Regions from separate parts of the Halopseudomonas oceani genome, predicted to be linked through region 1. Evidence: predicted binding sites of a transcription regulator. Region 1 holds the regulator's gene; the other holds the start of a gene.

Region 1 (10,775 bases):
AATCCGACACAACTTGTCGAGACGCTCGGCAAACGCCTTGGTAAAGGCTGCTGGCATGTGCTGAATCAGCAACAACGGCGCAGGGAAGCTGGCAGGAAGCTGGGTAAGCACCTTCTGCAGCGCAACCGGGCCACCGGTAGAGGTGCCGATAGCAACCAGTTTGTAGCTGCGCTTGCGCGGTGCAGGGCTGTTTTTCACCGGCGCAGCGGGCGCGGGTGCAGCCGTTGGACGCGCGGTAGCAGTGCTCGACAGGCCCGAAGCCGGACGCGAAGTCGAGCCAGGCGCAGAAGATGTCGAGGACGCAGCGGAGGAATGCAGACCAAGCGATCGGCGATTGGTGCGGGCCAATGCAGTGACCCGCTCGCACAGCATCTGCCGGACCTTGTCCGGGTTACGCGAAATATCTTCGAAGTTCTTCGGCAGATAATCGGCGGCGCCAGCATCCAGCGCATCCAGGCTGACGCGCGCGCCTTCGTAGGTTAGCGAGGAGAACATGATCACCGGCGTCGGACAGCGCTGCATGATCTGGCGCACCGCCTCAATGCCGTCCATGACCGGCATCTCGTAGTCCATGGTGATCACATCCGGGTGCAGCGCCAGCGTCTGATCGATGGCTTCACGACCATTGTTGGCAGTACCGACCACCTGGATTTGTGGATCGCCGGCCAGTATCTCTGTCACCCTGCGGCGAAAGAAACCGGAATCGTCGACCACCAGAACCTTAACCGCCATACCCTCTCCTGAACTGCATCCTGCACATGAAATGATTCATCACTGTCTTTGCGGGGTTGTGCTACTCCGCAAAGGGCACTCGATACACCCTTACCGCAGGCTTACGCCTCCGGCAAGACGATCAAATGCGCCGCGCATACCGCTTGAGCAGGCTGGGAATATCCAGGATCAGAGCAATGCGACCGTCGCCGGTAATGGTTGCCCCGGCCATACCGGCAGTGCCCTGCAGCATCCGCCCAAGCGGCTTGATGACAACCTCTTCCTGGCCAACCAGTTGATCAACCACGAAACCGACTCTCTGGGTACCAACAGAAACGATAACTACGCTGGCCGCCGAATGATCGCTGGTATCTTCCACGCCAGGCATCAGCCACTGTTTGAGATAAAACAATGGCAGCGCCTTATCGCGGACGATAATGACTTCCTGACCATCCACCACGTTGGTGCGTGACAGATCCAGGCTGTAGATTTCGTTAACACTAACCAGCGGCAGCGCGAACGCCTGATCGGCCAGCATGACCATCAGCGTTGGCATGATCGCCAGCGTCAACGGCACCTTGATCGCGATGCGCGAGCCCTGCCCCTTAGTAGACTCAATGTTAATGGTGCCATTGAGCTGGGAAATCTTGGTTTTGACTACGTCCATGCCAACACCGCGGCCGGACACATCGGAAATCTCGGTCTTGGTAGAGAAACCTGGTGCCAGAATCAGGTTGAAACACTCGGAATCGCTCAACCGATCAGCCGCATCCTTCTCCATCATGCCTTTCTCGACGGCCTTGGCACGAAGGATTTCCGGGTCCATCCCACGCCCATCGTCGACGATTGTCAGCAGAATGTGATCCACTTCCTGCTGAGCAGCCAGCACCACCTTGCCAGTTCGCGGTTTACCGGCAGCCTCACGCTCGCTCGGCAGCTCAATACCGTGGTCAACCGAGTTACGCACCAAGTGAACCAGCGGATCAGCCAGCGCTTCGACAAGGTTCTTGTCGAGATCGGTCTCTTCGCCAATCAGCTCGAGATTGATTTCCTTCTTGAGGTTACGCGCCAGATCACGAACAACCCGCGGGAAGCGCCCGAACACCTTCTTGATCGGTTGCATCCGAGTCTTCATGACCGACATTTGCAGGTCGGCAGTGACCACATCCAGATTGCCGACAGCCTTGCCCAGTTCCTCATCGCCACTGGCCACGCCCAGGCGCACCAGTCGATTGCGCACGAGCACCAGCTCACCAACCATGTTCATGATTTCGTCAAGCCGCGCAGTGTCGACTCGCACGGTGGTATCGGCAGCTGGTGCCTCGCCAGCAGGATGAGCCTTGGCTGCAGCAGGCGCCGCAGCCTTCGCTGCCGGCTTGGCCTCGGGTTTGACGTCGGGCTTGGCTGCAGGTGTAGGTGCCTTGGCTGCAGGGGGGGTGCCTGATTCCGCCTTCGCGGCTGGCTTGCTGGCCCCGGCACTGTCTTCGGCCAGGCCCGGCGCAGAACCTTTGCCGTGCAACTGATCAAGCAGCGCCTCGAACTCATCGTCGGTGATGTGATCGTCGCCGCCGGCAGCCGCTGGCGCACTGTCTGCTGCGGGCGCGGCGGGCGAACTAGGCGCAGCGGACGCTTCAACAGCACCGGGCGCAGAGCCCTTGCCGTGCAGCTGATCAAGCAGCGCTTCGAATTCGTCGTCGGTAATTTCGTCTCCGCCGGCAGCGGCAGGTTTGGACGAATCGGCAGGTGCAGCGGCGCCAGCCGCGACCGAGGGCGCTTTACCTGCGCCATGCAGCTCATCCAGCAGCGCTTCAAATTCGTCGTCGGATATCTCGTCGGATGCCGCACTGGCGGCTGGCTCGGGGGTAGCCTTGGCTGCCGCAGTCGGCGCACTGCCATCGCCGTGCAGGGCATCCAGCAACTGCTCAAATTCGTCGTCAGTAATATCGCCGTCAGCCGCAGCTGCAGGGGCGGCCGTTTCAACCGGCTCGGCTTCAGGCTCGGATTTCTCGACGGCAGCAGGTGCCGCAGCAACTTCGTCGGCCGAAGCGGGCTGAGCCAGGGCCGACAGTGCTGCCAGCAATGCCGGGTCTGCAGGCGTAGGCTCTTCGCTTTCTCGAACCTGGGCGAACATGCCGTTGACCGTATCCAGCGCCTGCAGCACAACATCCATCAACTCGGGGGAAACCGTTCGCTCACCCTTGCGCAGAATGTCGAACACGTTTTCAGCGATATGACAGCAGGCAACGAGGGCATCGAGCTGCAGAAAGCCAGCGCCGCCTTTTACGGTGTGAAAGCCGCGGAAGATGGCGTTAAGCAGATCCATGTCGTCAGGCCGGTTTTCCAGCTCGACCAACTGTTCGGACAACTGCTCGAGAATCTCGCCGGCCTCGACCAGAAAGTCCTGGAGAATCTCTTCATCCGCATCGAAACTCATGCACCCACTCCCCTCGGGCGTGTTATCGGAAGACTACGCACCACCACCACGGACTTGCGTCCAGGCACTGCGCCGTCATTCAACGTTGCTGCCAGGTTGCCACCTTGGGCAGTCAAACTGCCGACGCGCCTGATGCACGGCAGCTACAACTGACATCAGAATCCGAGACTGGACAGAAGGTCGTCGACCTCATCCTGACCGGAAACAACGTCTTCCCTTTTATCGGCATGAATTTGCGGACCTTCACCCCTGGAGGAGGATTTTTTTGCCTCTTCCGGCGTATCGCCATGGTTGATGCCGGTAATGCGGTCGACTTGCCCCGCCATACGGACCAGATTGACCAGACTCTCTTCGACATCGTGCACAAGCGTGATCACACGCTTGATGACCTGACCGGTCAGATCCTGATAATCCTGCGCCAGCAGGATGTCGTTCAGATTGATCGACAAATCCTTACTGGTACTTTCGGTGTGCTCAAGGAATTCGCCAACCCGGCGATAGAGATCACGGAATTCATCGGCCGCCATCTCGCGGCGCTGTAGCCGCTGCCAATCTGCCTTCAAGGCACTAGCCTGCTGCCCCAGATCACCGACCTTGGGCGCACTGACCTCAACCAGATCCATCGTGCGGTTGGCTGCCTTGTCGGTCAGCTGAACCACATAGTCGAGCCGGTCGGACGCATCGGAAATTTTGGACGAGTCGGTATCAGCCCCCAGCGCATGGGTGGTATCGATCTGAAAATTGACGATCGCGTTGTGCAGCGCCCGGGTCAGCTGTCCCACTTCGTGGTAGAGGCCGCGGTCACGCGCCTGGTTGATCGCATGAATGACCAGCAACGCTTCACCGAAGTTGCCGCTTTCGAGGTGACCAACCAGCTGGTGCGCATTGTCCTTCAGCGAATGTTCAAATTCCTGAGCAGTCGCCTGGCCGGGATCCTTACTCAAAGCCATAACCTGTACCCCGGTTGATTATTATTTAGCCTGAACTCGCTCAAAGATCTTTTCGATCTTTTCTTTCAATGCCTGCGCAGTGAAAGGCTTAACCACATAACCATTAACGCCTGCCTGCGCGGCTTCAATGATCTGGTCGCGCTTTGCCTCGGCCGTTACCATCAGCACCGGAAGGTGCTTGAGCCGTTCATCGGCACGCACCGCACGCAACAGGTCGATGCCGCTCATGCCGGGCATATTCCAGTCCGTCACCAGGAAATCGAAACTGCCACTCTGCAACATCGGCAGCGCAGTATTGCCGTCGTCGGCTTCGGCTGTGTTGGTAAACCCAAGGTCGCGCAACAGGTTCTTGATGATGCGCCTCATCGTCGAAAAATCATCAACGATGAGAATTTTCATGTTCTTGTCCAAGTCGACCTCCGTACAAACCAGGGAATGTGCAGGCCTGCACCCCAGAAACCCATCGCAAATAACCAAACAAGCCGTAAAAGAAGCTCTGATCAATCGACTGCCATCAGCAGACTGATCGGACGCGCCCTTCGTGTCACCATCCTGGCGACCGACACAACACTGCTAGTACCTGTCGAGCAATCCGAGCATTGTCCGGATGTTGACGACAAAATCAATCATTTCGCCAACTGACCAGCTTCGAACGCAGTCGGGCAGCACACTGACTGTGCAATTGACTGACCCGCGATTCACTGACGCCCAGTACGGCGCCAATTTCCTTGAGGTTAAGCTCCTCGTCGTAATAAAGCGACAGCAACAGCCGCTCACGCTCCGGCAAACTGTCGATAGCCTCAATCAAAGCCGCCCTGAAGCGCTCATCCTGCAGCCCCGAAAAAGGCTCTTCCCCGCCCTGCACATCGGCCGGCGCACCCGACTCCAGCAGGTCATCAAAGCTGAACAACTTGCTGCCGGCGGTGTCGCTGAGAATCGTATAGTACTCCTCGAGACTCATTTCCAACTCGGCAGCAATCTCGTGATCTTTAGCGTCACGCCCAAGTCGCGCCTCCACAGCACGCATCGCATCACTGACCATACGGGTATTGCGGTGAACCGAGCGCGGCGCCCAGTCCCCCTTGCGCACTTCATCAAGCATCGCACCGCGAATGCGAATACCGGCGTAGGTTTCAAAGCTGGCACCCTTGCCGAAATCAAATTTGCGGGAGGCTTCGAGCAGGCCGATCATGCCCGCCTGCATAAGATCTTCAACCTGAACGCTGGATGGCAAGCGCCCCAGCAAGTGATAGGCAATCCGCTTGACCAAAGGAGCATATTGCTCGACGAGACGATCCTGTTCTCCTGCTGAACTCTGTGCTCGTGTATACATGCTCAATCCGCCAGCCTGTGCTGTCATAGACCAGACCCTGTGGGCTGCACCAGACGCTCGACAAAAAACTCAAGGTGTCCGCGCGGGTTAGCCGGCAAAGGCCAGGCATCCACTTTCTGGGCAATCGCGCGAATCGCCAGTGAGGCTTTGCTGCGCGGGAACGCTTCGAATACCGCGCGCTGCTTCTGAACCGATTTGCGCACTGCTTCGTCATAGGGAACCGCACCGACATACTGCAGCGCGACGTCGAGAAAACGGTCTGTCACTTTGGTGAGCTTAGCAAAGACCATGCGACCTTCCTGCGGCGTGCCGACCATATTGGCCAATACGCGGAAACGAGTCATGCCGTAATCACGGTTGAGCAGCTTGATCAATGCATAGGCGTCGGTGATCGAGGTCGGCTCGTCACAGACGACCACCAGCGCTTCCTGGGCGGCGCGCACAAAGCTGACAACTGAATCACCGATACCTGCTGCGGTATCGACGATCAGTACATCGATATTGTCACCGATCTCGCTGAACGCCTGAATTAAACCGGCATGCTGCTGGTGACTGAGGCTGACCATGTTGGCCGCACCTGAAGCGGCAGGCACAATACGGATGCCGCCAGGGCCGGTGACCAGAACGTCGCGCAGGTCGCACTTGCCTTCCAGCACATCAGCCAGCGTGGCCTTGGGCTTGAGACCAAGCAGCACATCGACATTCGCCAAACCAAGGTCAGCGTCAAGCAGAACGACGCGTCGCCCCATTTCCGCCAGAGCAAGGCTGAGGTTCACCGACACGTTGGTCTTGCCGATGCCACCCTTACCACCGGTGACTGCGATTACCTGAACCGGATGTTTGCTGCCCATCTGCGCTGATTACCTTAATTCTGTGAAATTGCTTAACTTGCCCGCTGGGTATGCATCATACCGGCAAAAACGTCGGCCATGGTCTGATCTGCCGGAGCATCGTTGCCAGCCATGCTGACGGCACGACTGACCAGTTGGTGCCCAACAGCACGGCTGATATCGTCCGGTATGCGCTGGCCATCTGCCAGATAGGCTACCGGCAAACCCTGCTCCATCGCCAGCCCCAGCGACTCACCAAGCGTAGCTGCTTCATCAATTTTGGTGAGAATGCAGCCGGACAGCCCGCAAGCCTTGTAGGTGTGATAGGCAGCCTTCATTACCCGATGCTGACTGGTTGCGGCCAACACCAGCAGGTTGCGTACACGGTGGCCTTGACGAGCCAGCGTATCAAGCTGCCCGCGCAGATAGGGATCATTGGCCTGCAGGCCAGCGGTGTCGATCAGCACCAGTCGCTTGCCGGCAAAATCGGCCAGCACATCGTTGAGATCCTGCTTTTCGTCAACTACCTTGACCGGCACGTTGAGAATTCGCCCCAGGGTGCGGAGCTGCTCATGGGCACCGATACGGTAGGTGTCCATGGTCACCAGAGCAACGTGCTGGCTGCCGTGCTTAAGCACGTAGCGGGCAGCCAGCTTGCCGAGGGTCGTGGTCTTGCCAGCCCCGGTAGGGCCGACCAGCGCGATCACGCCGCCGGCATCGAGCGGCTCTTCGCGCAGCACCGGTACGCGGTGGGCCAGATAGGCCAGCAGCATACGCCAGGCCTGACGCGGCTCGGTCACGTCAGAAACCTGACGCAGCAAATCCTGACTGACCTCAGCTGGCAACCCCATCTGGGTCAGCCGTCGCCACAGGCCAGCCTGCTTCGGCTTATGCTGATTGAGCTGTCCCCAGGCCATCCCCCCCAGCTGCGACTCAAGCATCTCTCGCAGACCCGCAAGCTCGGCGCGCATCGCACTCAGGCCAGCGTCATCGCCAGACTGAGCCGGCGCCGCTTCAGCCGCTGCAGGCCGCGCGCTGGTTGCAGCCGGCTCAACCGGTTCCTGAATCAGACGATCCAGCAGGTCGCGGGCTTCTACCGACCCCTGACGCGCCGCGTGGCGCATGCTGTCACCAAACAGCTGGCGATTGACCAACGGCTGGTCGTGGGAAGCCATCTCGCCCACCTCCAGCTCGGCGCGGGCGGCAACAATGCGCTCCTGGGTCTTCTTCAATTCGGTATCCAGACCCGGTGTCGGCGTGGTCAGACGGGGCGCCTCGTAGTCCAGCGCAGCGGTCAGCTCGACGCCACCGGCAACCCGGCGATTGGCGATGATCGACGCATCAGCGCCCAGCTCATCGCGAACCAGCTTCATCGCCTGGCGCATGTCTGCGGCAAAGAAACGTTTGACTTTCATGGCTGACCTCGTCGCTTTTCTGGCACCGCCCGCTGGCGGCTGCTGTCATTCATTCAGAGTGCTGCAGTTCAGTTCTGGCCAACCGTCGCAATGATGGTGACCTGCTTGCTGTCCGGAATTTCCTGGTAGGACAGTACATGGGCGCCCGGGGCTGCGTAGCGGACAAACTTGGCCATCATCATTCGAATCGGCCCCGCCACCAGCAGCACTGCCGGCTTGCCCTGCACTTCCTGCCGCTGTACGGCATCGGACAGCGAGCGCTGCAACTTCTCAGCCATGCCAGGCTCCAGCAACATACCGTCGTCTGCGCCCTGACCGGCCTTCTGCATACTCTGTAGCAACATCTGTTCCAACCTTGGCTCCAGCGTGATCACAGGCAGCTGAGAGTCAAGCCCCACAATGCTTTGCACGATTGAGCGCGACAACGCGACCCGGACTGCGCCAATCAGTGCGCCGGTATCTTGACTCTTGTTCGAGTTGTTGGCGATGGCCTCGGCGATGGTCCGAATATCCCTGACCGGCACCTGTTCCTGCAGCAATCCCTGCAGCACCTTGAGCAGATTCGACAGGGAAATCAGCCCCGGTACCAGCTCCTCCGCCAGCTTGGGCGAGGCCTTGGCGAGCACCTGCATCAACTGCTGCACCTCTTCGTGACCGATCAGCTCATGGGCATGCTTGTGGAGAATCTGGTTGATGTGCGTGGCGACCACGGTACTGGCATCCACCACGGTGTAGCCGAGCGACTGCGCCTGATCCTTCTGGCTCGGCTCGATCCAGACCGCATCCAGACCAAACGCAGGATCCTTGCCGGGCACGCCCTTGATTTCGCCAAACACTTGACCCGGATTGATCGCCAACTCACGATCGGGGTAGATCTCTGCTTCGGCAACACCCACCCCCATGAGCGTCAGGCGATAAGCATTGGGCGCCAGATCCAGGTTGTCGCGGATGTGAACCGACGGCATCAGAAAACCCAGGTCCTGCGACAGCTTCTTGCGCACGCCCTTTATTCGCGCCAACAGTTGGCCACCCTGATTGCGGTCAACCAGCGGAATCAGCCGATAGCCGACCTCCAGCCCCACCATATCCACCGGAGTAACGTCGTCCCAACCCAGCTCACGGGTCTCGGGCGACTGTACCGCGGGTAGTTGCGCCTGCTGACGCTCGGCCTCAACCTTTTCCTCGGCCTTGACCTGCTGACGTTTGGCAATGAAGTAGGCACCACCAGCAGCCAATGCCCCGAGGCTCAGGAACGAGAAATGGGGCATGCCGGGAATCAAGCCCATGACGACAAGGATCGCCGCCGCGACCGCCAGCGCCTTGGGCGAGGCAAACATTTGGCGCTGCACCTGAGCGCCCATGTCCTCGGAGGTCGATACACGGGTAACCATGATCGCAGCAGCCGTCGAGAGCAGCAGCGACGGAATCTGCGCCACCAGGCCGTCACCAATGGTCAGCAGTACGTAGATCCGACCCGCCTCGGCGAACGGCAGGCCGTGCTGGGCCATACCGATGGCAAGGCCGCCAATCACGTTAATGAACAGAATCAGCAGACCGGCGACGGCATCACCACGAACAAACTTGCTGGCACCGTCCATGGAGCCGTAAAACTCGGCCTCCTGGGCGACTTCCTGACGACGTGCCTTGGCTTGTTCCTGATCAATAAGGCCCGAGTTGAGATCGGCATCAATCGCCATCTGCTTGCCGGGCATTGCATCCAGAGTGAAGCGCGCGCTCACTTCCGAGATACGCCCGGCACCCTTCGTGACGACCACGAAGTTGATGATCATCAAGATCGCGAACACCACCAGACCGACCACATAGTTACCGCCGATAACTACCTCACCGAAGGCCTGAATCACCTTACCGGCGGCATCCCCCCCCTCGTGGCCATACAGCAGCACCACACGGGTGGAGGCGACGTTCAGCGCCAGACGCAGTAATGTCGCTACCAGCAAAATTGTCGGGAACACCGCGAAGTCAAGCGGGCGCAAGGCGTAGGCGCCAACCAGCAATACCACAAGCGACAGGGCAATGTTGAAGGTAAACAGAACGTCGAGCAGGAACGGCGGGATCGGCAGCATCATCATGCCGAGCATCACCAACAGCAAAATAGGGATCCCCAGACTGCCGTGGCGCAAACCGGCCAGGTTGGTCCGCATAGTGCCCATCATTTGCGCGCGATCAACAGCCATCGATGAAAAGGTCCCCAGATCAAATATTTGACGCAGATTGCGTTGTATCGAGGTCTACGCAAGAAGCGTTCCAGTTTCAGAACCAGCGACGCCAGAGCGGATCTACCAATGGTTGCCCGCCCGCAGTCGAGTTCTGGTTCGTCCCGGCAAACCTTCTGATAAACTGCTTGGCGATATAGCGGCAAAGGAAGGCCAGACTACTGCCTCGGCAGGCGCGTGAGCGCCACACTGAGCTTCGCCATACACTGTCACCACGGCCAGCCATCCCGCCCCAGCCGGCCGTAACTCGAGAGGTATCATGCGCGCGTACATCGCCCTGTTACTGGGACTGAGCATCACCCTCACCGGATGCCAAAGCCTGTCTCAACCCGATAGCCTCCTCAGCCGGTCGGGCGACGTGATCAAGACCCAAAGCCAGCGCCTGGCTGAACTCGCGAGCAGGCTGACCGACGACCCGGCGGCCCAGCAACGTCACGCGGAAGTCGAGGCCCTGTTTGCGCAGCAGTATATTGACCCGCTCACCCGCTACCTGAACAAACACACCAACGACGCGGACTACGCTGACTACGTGCCACTGGTCCAGGAAGAACGAGACACCCGCTGCAAGGCAATCGGCCAACGCTACCAGGCCGAGCAACCCACCCGCGAGAACCTGCAACGACTACGTGCTGGCTATCAGTTTTCCTGCCCTCAGCAGGTGAGCGACTTTGCCGCCCGGGTACCACAACCCAGCGAAGCGCCTGCCGCCAGCACGACCACCAGCAGCTCCGGCAGCAGCAGTGCAGCGACCAGCCAGCAGGAAAACTGCTATCTGCTGTTCGCCATCCGCAACTACAGCCAGGCCGCTACGGCCTGTGAAGCGGCAGCTGCCGCGGGCGATGCCAAGTCCCAGCATCACCTGGCGAGC
Region 2 (10,775 bases), 1.2 Mb from region 1:
CTTCCGCACCGCGTATCTGGCGCTCGACAAAGGGCTCGATCATCCCGTGTTCCTGGGACATGGTACGGATCCAACGGTCGGATTTGATGCTCATGGCGTGTCCTGAAATAGGCGGTGCGAAAAAAGACTCTGCATGTTACCGGGTTATACCCGCCGACAAAAGTCCGGAGATTCAGTCGTCGCTGATACTGATTTCCGGCATCTGTGCGGCGTTCGCCAACTCGACGATACGTGCGGCAGCATGGCGTGCCATATCCTGGTAGACCATGCTGATCTGGCACTCCGGTTCGGCAATGACAGTCGGCTTGCCGCCATCGGCCTGCTCACGAATCATCATCGACAACGGCATCGAACCCAACAACTCCACGCCATAGTCCGCCGCCAACCGCTCGCCACCGCCCTCGCCGAACAGGTGCTCGGCATGACCGCAGTTGGAGCAGATGTGAATGGCCATATTCTCGACCACACCCAGCACCGGAATATTAACCTTCTCGAACATGCCGATGCCCTTACGGGCGTCGAGCAGCGCCAGGTCCTGCGGGGTGGTGACGATCACCGCGCCGGTCACCGGTACCTTCTGCGCCAGCGTCAGCTGGATATCTCCGGTACCCGGCGGCATGTCGACTACCAGATAGTCCAGCTCATCCCAGGCGGTCTGGGTCAGCAGCTGCATCAGCGCGCCCGACACCATCGGCCCGCGCCATACCACCGGCGTGTTGTCGTCAACCAGAAACGCCATCGACATCACTTGCAGGCCATGCGCGCGCGGCGGCACAAACCACTTGCCATCGTGCACCTCCGGACGGGTCCCTTCCGGTAGCCCCAGCATCAGCCCCATGCTCGGACCATAGATGTCGGCATCCAGCACGCCCACCTTGGCACCTTCGCGCGCCAGCGCCAGCGCCAGGTTGGCTGCGGTCGTAGACTTGCCGACACCGCCCTTGCCAGAGGCAACAGCGATGATGTTCTTGACCTTCTCCAGCGCCGGCACCTGACCCTGCACGTTGCCAGCCTGAACGTCACAGCGCACGCTGACCTTCGCTGCAGTCACGCCGTCAATACTCTCGACCGCCATCTGCATCATTTGGGCGATACCACCGATCAAACTACCCGCGGCATAACCCAGCACCAGCTCGGCCTCGACCCGACCACCATCAATATCCAGCCGGCGCAAACACCCGGCGCTCAGCAAGTCGGTGCGAAGGTAAGGATCCTGATATTGAGCGAGGGCCTGCTCAACAGCGGCGCGATCAAGCGTAGTCATGGCGATATCCCGGAAGGACTGGAGGAAACAGGCCGCTATGCTACTGGCTCATCTGTCACGATGAAAGGGTACAGGGCCAAACGCAACGCGGCCCGACCGGTTTCCCGGACGGGCCGCGCATCACTGCCGATTGCTCAGGCAGCGTCTTTCAATGGCTCTTCTGCGGCAGAATCGGCTTCACTCTGAGCCGGTTGCTCGGCTTCTTTGCCCGCCGAGGCAGCCTCGACCTGCTCAATCAAGGTGTTCATCAGACGGGTACCCCGCTCGCCCACCATCTCGGCAAACACATCGCGCACCGGCAAACTGCGCTCGCGAAATACCTCGCGCTCCTCGGGCGTCAGGTAAACCAGTTCGATGTCACTGTTCTCGGTGATGATGTCCAGGCGTTCGGTGTTCAGCCGCGTCTGCACTTCATGAATCCACGGCACCAGCTCAACGACCGCATCATCAATGATGTCCTTGCGCTCTTCGGTCAGGCCGTCATACCAGTCGCTGTTGGCCATGAAGGTGGCGATAAACTGCGCCTGATTGGCAAAGATCAGATAGTCCTGAACCTTGTAGAAGTCCATCTCCTGATGGGCAAATACGGGCTGGATATTGCCGTCCAGTTGGCCCAGCTGCATGCCACTGAACAACTCACCGTATTCCATGGTAGTCGGATCGGCACCGTAGGCGCTGTAAGTCTCGCGCAGCAGGCGGTTGTCCATGGTGCGGATAGCCATACCGTCGAAATCAGCCGGTGACCTGACAGCCTTATTGGCACTCCAGACCTGCCAGCCCTCAGGGACAATGGCCAGCGGCTGCAAGCCGCGGTCACGATAGGAGGCAACCAGATCGTCGTTTTTGCGGAACTCGGGAGCGTTGAGAATTTCCGTGTTGGTCTTTTCGTCATCGGTCAGCACAAAGTTCAGGCTGAACAGCTGCGACTCGGGCACCGTGCCGCCGAGAAAGCCGGAGCCGAAAGCAAACTGGACCGCGCCAGACTGAACCTGATCATAGATGTCGGTCAAACCACCGAGCTGACCGTAGGGGTAAAGTTTGACCTCAACCGCCCCGCCGGTTTTCTGTTTGATCAGCTCTGCAAACTTGGCCCCGTACTCATACTGCACGCTGCCCTCAATCTCTTCCAGAGCGAAACCCCAGGTTTCGGTTTCCACTTCTTCCACTTGGGCAATAGTGCTCTGCTCCGGTGCCGCCGTGCTGCTGTCACCAGCAACAGGTTCTTCCTCGGAACCGCAGGCAGCCAGCAAGACAGCAGCCGCTGCAAGACATCCATTACGCAAATTCATGGAACACTCCTTTTCAATTGTTCTGGATTCCTGTCAGACCCTAACACAGCAAACGCACATGTTCACGTCGTGCAAAGACGATTCATATGCGCTAAGGTCAAAAAAGGAGAGCAAATTCACCATCTGAATCGAATGTGACCAATACGTCCATTTGCACACAGAAGTCGGCGCCTAACTCCCGGAGTTAGCCTTTTCGGTCACAATTTGACCGTTAGCGCCGCGAAAAGGAACAAACCGATGTCCCGACCTGCCGACAGCTCGGCAAACCGTCGTCCCGCTTCCGCTGTACTGCGCCTGCTCGAGGGCGTTGACCGCCTGACCGAATGGCTGGAAAAGGGCATTCTTGGCGCCAGCGTACTGTTTCTGGCGGGCCTGCTGATCATCCACGTACTGGGCCGCCAGTTGCTCGGCAACGGCGTCACCGGCCAGGTGGAACTGACCCAGATGAGCCTGGTTATCATGACCTTCGCCGGCCTTGGTTACGCCGTCCGCCGGGCTCGCCATATCAGCATGTCGGCTTTCTTCGACCAGCTCAGCGGTCTGCCGCGCAAGGTAATGCTGATCATCATTAGTCTCGGCACCGCGGCGCTGATGTTCTACCTGGCCTGGTATGCCGGCGAATACGTAGCCACCATGGCAGAACGGGGTCGAACCTCATCGGCCTTGCAAATCCCGTTGTGGATTCCCTATCTCGCCGCGCCTATCGGCCTGGCCTTGGCCGGTATCCAGTTTTGCCTGACCGCCGTACGCAACCTCACCTCACGCGATACCTATCGCTCCTTCACCGAGAAAGACGAGTATCTGGCCGCGCCCGACGACGGCACTCTCTGAACCGCACCGACACGGACCTCCCATGCTGACCCTAACCCTGATAACCATGATCACGCTGCTGGCCCTGGGTTTTCCGATGATGGTGCCGTTGCTGGTCGCGGCACTGATGCTGCTGTTTTTGGTGATCGGGCTGGGCAATGTCGAACTGCTGATGGGGCAGATGATTAGCGGCGTCCAATCCTGGGCGCTCGCCGCCGTCCCGCTGTTCATCTTCGCCGCCGATCTCATGACCCGAGGGCACACCGCGAATCGCTTGCTGGACCTGGTTCAGAGCTTTGTCGGCCACCTGCGCGGCGGGCTACCAATCACCACCGCAGCCAGCTGTACCCTGTTCGGCGCGGTCTCCGGCTCCACCCAGGCTACGGTCGTCGCGATGGGTGGGCCAATGCGGCCGAAACTGCTGGAAAAGGGCTACTCCGATACCTTCACCCTGGCACTGATCATCAATGCCAGCGACATCGCGCTGCTGATCCCGCCGAGTATCGGCATGATCATCTACGGCGTTATCTCTGGCTCCTCGATCGGCGACCTGTTTATCGCCGGGATCATTCCGGGCCTGCTGATTCTGCTGCTGTTTTCCATCTACTGCTGGATTGCCTCAATTCGCATGGGTATCGCCCCGGAGCCGCGCAGCGACTGGGCGACCCGACTGACCGCACTAAAGAAAGCGTTGCTGCCGCTGGGCTTTCCTCTGGTGGTGGTTGGCGGCATCTATGGCGGCATCTTCAGCCCGACCGAGGCAGCGGCCATCGCTGTGCTGTATGCACTGGTGTTGGAGGTCGTGGTGTTGCGTGCGGTCAAGCTGACCGAGCTGTGGGACGTCGCGCTTTCCACCGGGCTGATTACTGCTGTGGTTTTCATTCTGGTCGCAGCCGGCAACGCCTTTACCTACGCCATTTCCTTCGCCGGGATTCCCCAGGCCATCCTGGAACCGGTGATTGCCAGCATTGGCGACAGCCCCACTCTGGTACTCGGGCTGATTGCGATTTCATTCTTCATCGGTTGCATGTTTGTCGACCCGATTGTGGTGATCCTGATCCTGACCCCGCTGTTCAAGCCCGCCGTGGAAGCCGCCGGCCTCGACCCGGTGCATGTGGGTGTCATTGTCACCCTGCAAGCCGCCATCGGCTCCGCAACCCCGCCGTTCGGCTGCGATATCTTCACCGCCATGGCGATCTTCCGCCGTCCCTACTTTGAGGTTATTCGCGGAACGCCTCCTTTTATTCTCATTCTGTTGCTGGCAACCGCTCTGCTGGTGCTATTTCCACAGCTGTCGCTGTGGCTGCCTTCGCTGGCCAAATAGGCCGCAAAGAAATATGTCGCTAACAATGGCATAAATGCCCTATCGCAAATGGGAAACGGCGCCGATATGCTGGCAAGCAGACAGCAGGGAAGCGCGTAAAAAACCACTGCGAAAGCCTTCCTTGTCACTGCCGAGATAACAACTAATACCAGGCAGCCACGGAGGCCGCATGATATCCGAACAACAAAGCAACGCCCTTGCGGACACCCCCGCATCCAGCTTAACCAGCGGACGTCTGACCCTCAGCGGCCTGCTTGCGTGCGAAGCTTTTTTCTTTGCTGCGGTCCTTGCCAGCACGTCTGGCGTGCTGTTCTGGGTCGCAGCGGCGATGATCCTGCCGACCTTGGCATTTACCTGGCAGGGGCTGGCGCGCCAGCGCAGCAGCAGCGGCCTTGCCCAACTCTTTACCCGCATCAACAGCAGCCAAATCGACCTTCGGCTCAACCCCCAGCAGCTCGAACAGGACGACGCCAGCCAAACCTTTGCGCAGCTGAATAATCGCCTGCGCGGCGTGATTATCGAGCTGCAGCACAACAGCCTGGCCACCGCCCTCGCCTCGGCCAATAGCCGGCTACTGTCAGAGCAGGCGGCGCGGGACGCCCAGGTCCAGCAACAACTGTCCGAATTGATCTTCCAGGCCAGCGAGCAGACCACCAGCGCATTGCAGGATATTTCCCACCGAGCCAGTGGCGTCACCGAAGTGAACGCACGCAACCTCGACGTCGCCCGCGAGTCGCGCGTGCAGATGAATGACGCGCGTACGCAGATGCAGCGCATCGGCGACGTCATGAGTGGCTTCAAGGACAACGTCAGCGCACTGAATACCACATCCAGCCGTATTCGCGAGATCCTGACCACCGTGCAGGACTTTTCCGCACAGACCAACATGCTCGCGCTCAACGCTGCCATTGAGGCGGCGCGTGCCGGAGAGCAAGGCCGCGGCTTTGCCGTTGTTGCCGACGAGGTCCGTAACCTGTCAATCAAGGTAGGCAGCGCGGCTGACCAGATCAGTCAGCTTATGGAAGAGATGTCCAGCGCCATGGCCGGCGCTGACCAGCAAACCCAGGGCATGCAGGAACAGGCGGCATCAGCAGGCGTCGCGGTCAGCAGCGCCGCCGATCAGTTCGACGCCATGGTCGACGACTTCCAGCGCGCCAACGATGACCTGCTGGTGGTCAGCAGCGCGCTGGAAGAGCTGACCGCTACGAATGCCGAGACGCTCAAGCATGGGGGTGAAATTCGCGATTTGAGTATCACCATCAGCCAGCATATGGAGTCCAGCCTCAGCCAGGCCGACTCGTTGCGTGACAACACCAACCTGACGCTGCGCTCGCTGGCCGGGTTCCGGCTCGGTGAAGGCCATATGGAGGCGGTAACCGAACTGTTGATGGCGCGCCGGCACGAAATCGAATCGCAGCTGGATCAGATTGCAGCAACAGGCGTTGATCTGTTCGATCAGAACTACTCCCCCATCCCAAACACCAATCCTCCGAAACACGACGTGCGCTGGGCAGATGCCTTCATCGAGCGCATTCGGCCACTGCTGGATGAGTGGGACAAGGGCGGCAAGGACGGCATTGTCTATATGGCCGCCGTGAACGAAAAAGGCTACCTGCCGACCAGTCGCAGCGCCTCGTCACAGCCGCCTACCGGAGACCCGCGCATCGACGCCGCACGCAGCAACTACAAGCGCTTTGCTGTCGCCAGCGAGAGCGACCTGCGGGTGATGAGCAGTTGCACCTATCTGAACCTGGGGACCTTCGTGCTACCCGGCACCAGCACCGTGATTTTCGTGCTTTACGTTCCCTTGTTCGTCAAGGGCCGCCGCTGGGGCACCATGTCAGCTGCGGTAATGCCGGCAGCGCTTGGCGTGTAACCTTGCCAGCAAGCCTCAGGAGCAGACGCAGTGGGACGGCGACCCGGCCGCGCCTCAAATGCCGCGCATAAACCCGGCCGCCACCTCGGCGGCCTCCGTTATCAGCCCTTGCTGGGTCAACCCGCTGGCCTTGAGCGGCTTGAAGTCGTGCTCACCGCTTTGCAGCCAGTGCAAACGCAACGCGGGGTCCAGCGCATAGCCAGCCACCTCATCCGGCTTGCCAAACGGGTCGCGGGTACCCTGCACTATCAACCCGCGGCAACCCAGCTCCTGCAGATGATCAATACGGGTGCGCTCCGGCTTGCCCGGCGGATGAAATGGATAGCCGAAACACACAAAGCCACTGGCGCCGATCTCGGCAGCCAGCATGCTGGCGACCCGCCCGCCCATCGACTTGCCTCCGACATAGAAAGGAGCATCAATCCGACCCGCCTGATCACGAAACGCAGACTGCAGCACCGGCATCGGATTCGGTGGACGCTTGCGCCCGGTTTCCCGCCGCTCGGCCATATAAGGAAACTCGAAGCGCAGCACCCGCACGTGACGCGCAGCCAGCGCCGCCGCGAGCAAATCCATGAACGGGCTATCCATCGGGGCGCCCGCGCCATGAGCCAGCAACAGCTGTGCTAACGGAGCGCCAGTTGGTTCATCAACAAGAAATGAAACGCTCATACCTTCCTTTTATATGTATGCACTGAAACAGTGCGACACCTTGTCACACACTGGCGGCACCTGCCAGCTTCACTTCTCGGCAATAGCTGGCTAGGCTCAAGAGCGAGGCACGGTCTGCCGCCAATGGCAGAACTGCGCAGCGCCCTGTGCGAGTCATTCGGGGGCATACGGCAGCCAGCAAAGAGCAGCTGGGTGCCGGTTTTAGCTACCGCAACCGACCAGCCCAGAGGCTCTGCAAGGCACCGCAGCACTGACCTATGTCATTGCAATGAGCACGGGCTTTCCTCATACTTGCCAACGCTTTAATACCCATAAACCAACTGCTATCCGTGGAATCTCGCATGAGCACAGCTACCACTCCGACAGCCTATAACTATAAGGTGGTACGCCAGTTCGCCGTCATGACGGTGGTCTGGGGTATCGTGGGCATGGCCATGGGCGTCTTCATTGCGTCCCAACTGGTCTGGCCCGAACTGAATTTTGGCTTGCCGTGGACTACCTTCGGACGTTTGCGTCCGTTGCACACTAACGCGGTCATCTTCGCCTTCGGCGGATGTGCCCTGTTTGCCACTTCCTACTACGTGGTACAACGTACCTCGCAGGCCCGCCTGGTCTCTGATGGCCTGGCAGCCTTTACGTTCTGGGGCTGGCAAACAGTCATCGTGCTCGCCGCCGTTACCTTGCCGATGGGTCTGACCTCCACCAAGGAATACGCCGAGCTGGAATGGCCGATCGACATCCTGATTGCTGTCGTCTGGGTCAGCTATGCTCTGGTGTTCTTTGGCACCATCATGAAGCGCAAGATGAAGCACATCTATGTAGGTAACTGGTTCTTCGGTGGTTTTATCATCACCGTTGCCGTCCTGCACATCGTCAACAGCATGGCGATTCCGGTCAGCCTGACCAAATCGTACTCGCTGTATGCCGGTGCAACCGACGCCATGGTTCAGTGGTGGTACGGCCACAACGCGGTTGGTTTCTTCCTGACTGCCGGCTTCCTGGGCATGATGTACTACTTCGTTCCCAAGCAGGCAGAGCGTCCGATCTACTCGTATCGCCTGTCCATCGTGCACTTCTGGGCGCTGATCGCGATCTACATCTGGGCCGGTCCGCACCACCTGCACTACACCGCTCTGCCTGACTGGGCTCAGTCCCTGGGCATGGTCATGTCCCTGATTCTGCTGGCACCCTCCTGGGGCGGTATGATCAACGGCATGATGACCCTGTCCGGCGCCTGGCACAAACTGCGCACCGACCCGATCCTGCGCTTCCTGGTTGTGGCTTTGGCGTTCTACGGCATGTCCACCTTTGAAGGCCCGATGATGGCCATCAAAACCGTCAACGCGCTGTCGCACTACACCGACTGGACCATTGGTCACGTACACGCCGGTGCACTGGGTTGGGTTGCCATGATCTCCATTGGCTCGCTGTATCACCTGATCCCGAAAGTGTTCGGCCGTGAAGCCATGTACAGCACCGCGCTGATCAACACCCACTTCTGGCTGGCGACCATCGGTACCGTACTGTACATCGTCTCCATGTGGGTCAACGGCATCACCCAGGGTCTGATGTGGCGCGCAGTGAACGTAGACGGCACACCGACTTACTCCTTCGTTGAAGCACTGGAAGCAAGCCACTACGGCTTCATCGTCCGCGCAATCGGCGGTGCCTTCTTCCTGATTGGCATGCTGCTGATGGCCTACAACGTATGGCGTACCGTGCGCCACAGCAAAGCGGCCAACCTCGAAGCCGCCGCACAGACTGCCTGAGGGACGCGTTAATGAAACTGCATGAAACAGTAGAAAAAAACCTTGGTCTGATGGTCGTCCTGATCGTCATTGCGATCAGCTTCGGCGGCCTGGTGCAGATCGTCCCGCTGTTCTTCCAGCCGGAAACCACCGAACCGGTTGAGGGCCTGCGCCCTTACACCGCGGTTGAACTGGAAGGTCGCGACATCTACATCCGTGAAGGCTGCGTTGGCTGCCACTCGCAGATGATCCGTCCGTTCCGTGCCGAGACCGAGCGTTATGGTCATTACTCTGTTGCCGGTGAAAGCGTCTGGGAACACCCCTTCCTGTGGGGCTCCAAGCGTACCGGTCCGGACCTGGCTCGTGTCGGCGGTCGTTACTCCGACGACTGGCACCGCGCTCACCTGATCAAACCTCAGGATGTAGTGCCGGAATCCAAAATGCCTGCATTCCCCTGGCTTCAGGAAGGCGTACTTGATGGCAAGTACACCGCCAAGAAGATGGAAGTGCTGCGCAGCATGGGTGTTCCCTATACCGACGAAGACATCGCCGGTGCCAAGGAAGCCGTTCAGGGTGTATCCGAAATGGATGCTCTGATCGCCTACCTGCAGCACCTCGGCACTGTCCTGTCGGATCGGTAAGCCACCATGGATAACAGCACTCTCCAGGGTCTCGGCACCGTCTTCGCCATGGTGGCCTTCATCGGCGTCGTGATTTGGGCCTACAGCTCATACAAGAAGAAGGACTTCGACGAAGCCGCTCAGCTGCCGTTTGCCGACGACGACGTGCAAGAGACCTCGGACGAGCAGCACAAAGATGCTAGGAGTAACAAGCAATGACTAATTTCTGGAGCGGGTACATTGTCATTCTGACCCTGACCTGCCTTGGCCTGATCCTCTGGCTGCTGCTGGCCACCCGCAAAACCCAGCGTCCCGGCCCGACTAACGAGACCCTGGGCCACAGCTTTGACGGTATTGAGGAGTACGATAACCCCCTGCCCCGCTGGTGGTTCATGCTCTTCATCCTGACCATGGTCTTCTCTGCGGTCTATCTGTTCCTGTTCCCAGGCCTGGGCAAATGGCCGGGCTACCTGAACTGGACTCAGGTTGGCCAGTACGAGGCTGAAGTTGCCAGAGCTGAAGAGCGCTTTGCGCCGATCTTTGCCAAATACACGGCCATGCCGGTAGAAGACGTCGCGAAAATCCCGGAAGCGGTTGCCATCGGCCAACGTCTGTTTGCCACCAACTGCTCGGTCTGCCACGGCTCTGACGCCCGCGGCGCGTTCGGCTTCCCGAACCTGACCGACAACGACTGGCTGTATGGCGGTGACCCGGAGACCATCAAGACTACCCTGCGTGGCGGCCGTCAGGCTGCGATGCCGGCCTGGCTGGCGGTCATCGGCGAAGATGGTGTCCGCAATGTCGCTGGCTACGTCCGCAGCCTGTCTGGTCTGGAAACCGAAGGTGTCGACCTGGCAGCAGGCAAGACTATCTACACCAACACCTGTGCGGTCTGCCACGGCCCCGAGGGCAAGGGCAACCAGCAACTGGGGGCGCCGAACCTGAGCGACGACATCTGGCTGTACGGTTCCAGCAACCTGCAAGTCCAGCAGACTATCCGCTACGGTCGTAACGGTCACATGCCGAGTCAGGCACACCTGGGCGAGGACAAGATTCACATGCTCGCCTCCTACGTTTACAGCCTGTCCCACAAAGACGCGCAGTAACACGCAGGGTGTTCTGACAGTAAAACGGGGAGACTAGGTCTCCCCGTTTTACTTTATGACCTAGGT

Evidence for each region. The regulator FliA, encoded in region 1, starts transcription of late flagellar genes. The targets are predictions, from matches to a motif close to CTAAAGTTTNNNNNNNNNNNGCCGNTAA.
Region 2: the regulator FliA is predicted to act here: its motif matches at 4,797-4,824, upstream of ACKPCU_RS09500 (methyl-accepting chemotaxis protein).

What each region holds. Positions count from the first base shown of each region.
Region 1 is NZ_OY781932.1:3,272,546-3,283,320, forward strand. Features, by position in the region: gene ACKPCU_RS15265 (protein-glutamate methylesterase/protein-glutamine glutaminase) at 1-732, opposite strand, end outside; gene ACKPCU_RS15270 (chemotaxis protein CheA) at 854-3,145, opposite strand; gene ACKPCU_RS15275 (protein phosphatase CheZ) at 3,301-4,095, opposite strand; gene ACKPCU_RS15280 (chemotaxis response regulator CheY) at 4,117-4,494, opposite strand; gene ACKPCU_RS15285 (RNA polymerase sigma factor FliA) at 4,718-5,455, opposite strand; gene fleN (flagellar synthesis regulator FleN) at 5,452-6,279, opposite strand; gene flhF (flagellar biosynthesis protein FlhF) at 6,312-7,673, opposite strand; gene flhA (flagellar biosynthesis protein FlhA) at 7,742-9,847, opposite strand; gene ACKPCU_RS15305 (tetratricopeptide repeat protein) at 10,167-10,775, shown strand, end outside.
Region 2 is NZ_OY781932.1:2,031,954-2,042,728, reverse strand. Features, by position in the region: gene dcd (dCTP deaminase) at 1-94, opposite strand, end outside; gene apbC (iron-sulfur cluster carrier protein ApbC) at 173-1,264, opposite strand; gene ACKPCU_RS09515 (TRAP transporter substrate-binding protein) at 1,399-2,553, opposite strand; gene ACKPCU_RS09510 (TRAP transporter small permease) at 2,791-3,384, shown strand; gene ACKPCU_RS09505 (TRAP transporter large permease) at 3,407-4,687, shown strand; gene ACKPCU_RS09500 (methyl-accepting chemotaxis protein) at 4,857-6,563, shown strand; gene ACKPCU_RS09495 (alpha/beta fold hydrolase) at 6,618-7,235, opposite strand; gene ccoN (cytochrome-c oxidase, cbb3-type subunit I) at 7,577-9,004, shown strand; gene ccoO (cytochrome-c oxidase, cbb3-type subunit II) at 9,016-9,624, shown strand; gene ACKPCU_RS09480 (cbb3-type cytochrome oxidase subunit 3) at 9,631-9,822, shown strand; gene ccoP (cytochrome-c oxidase, cbb3-type subunit III) at 9,819-10,709, shown strand.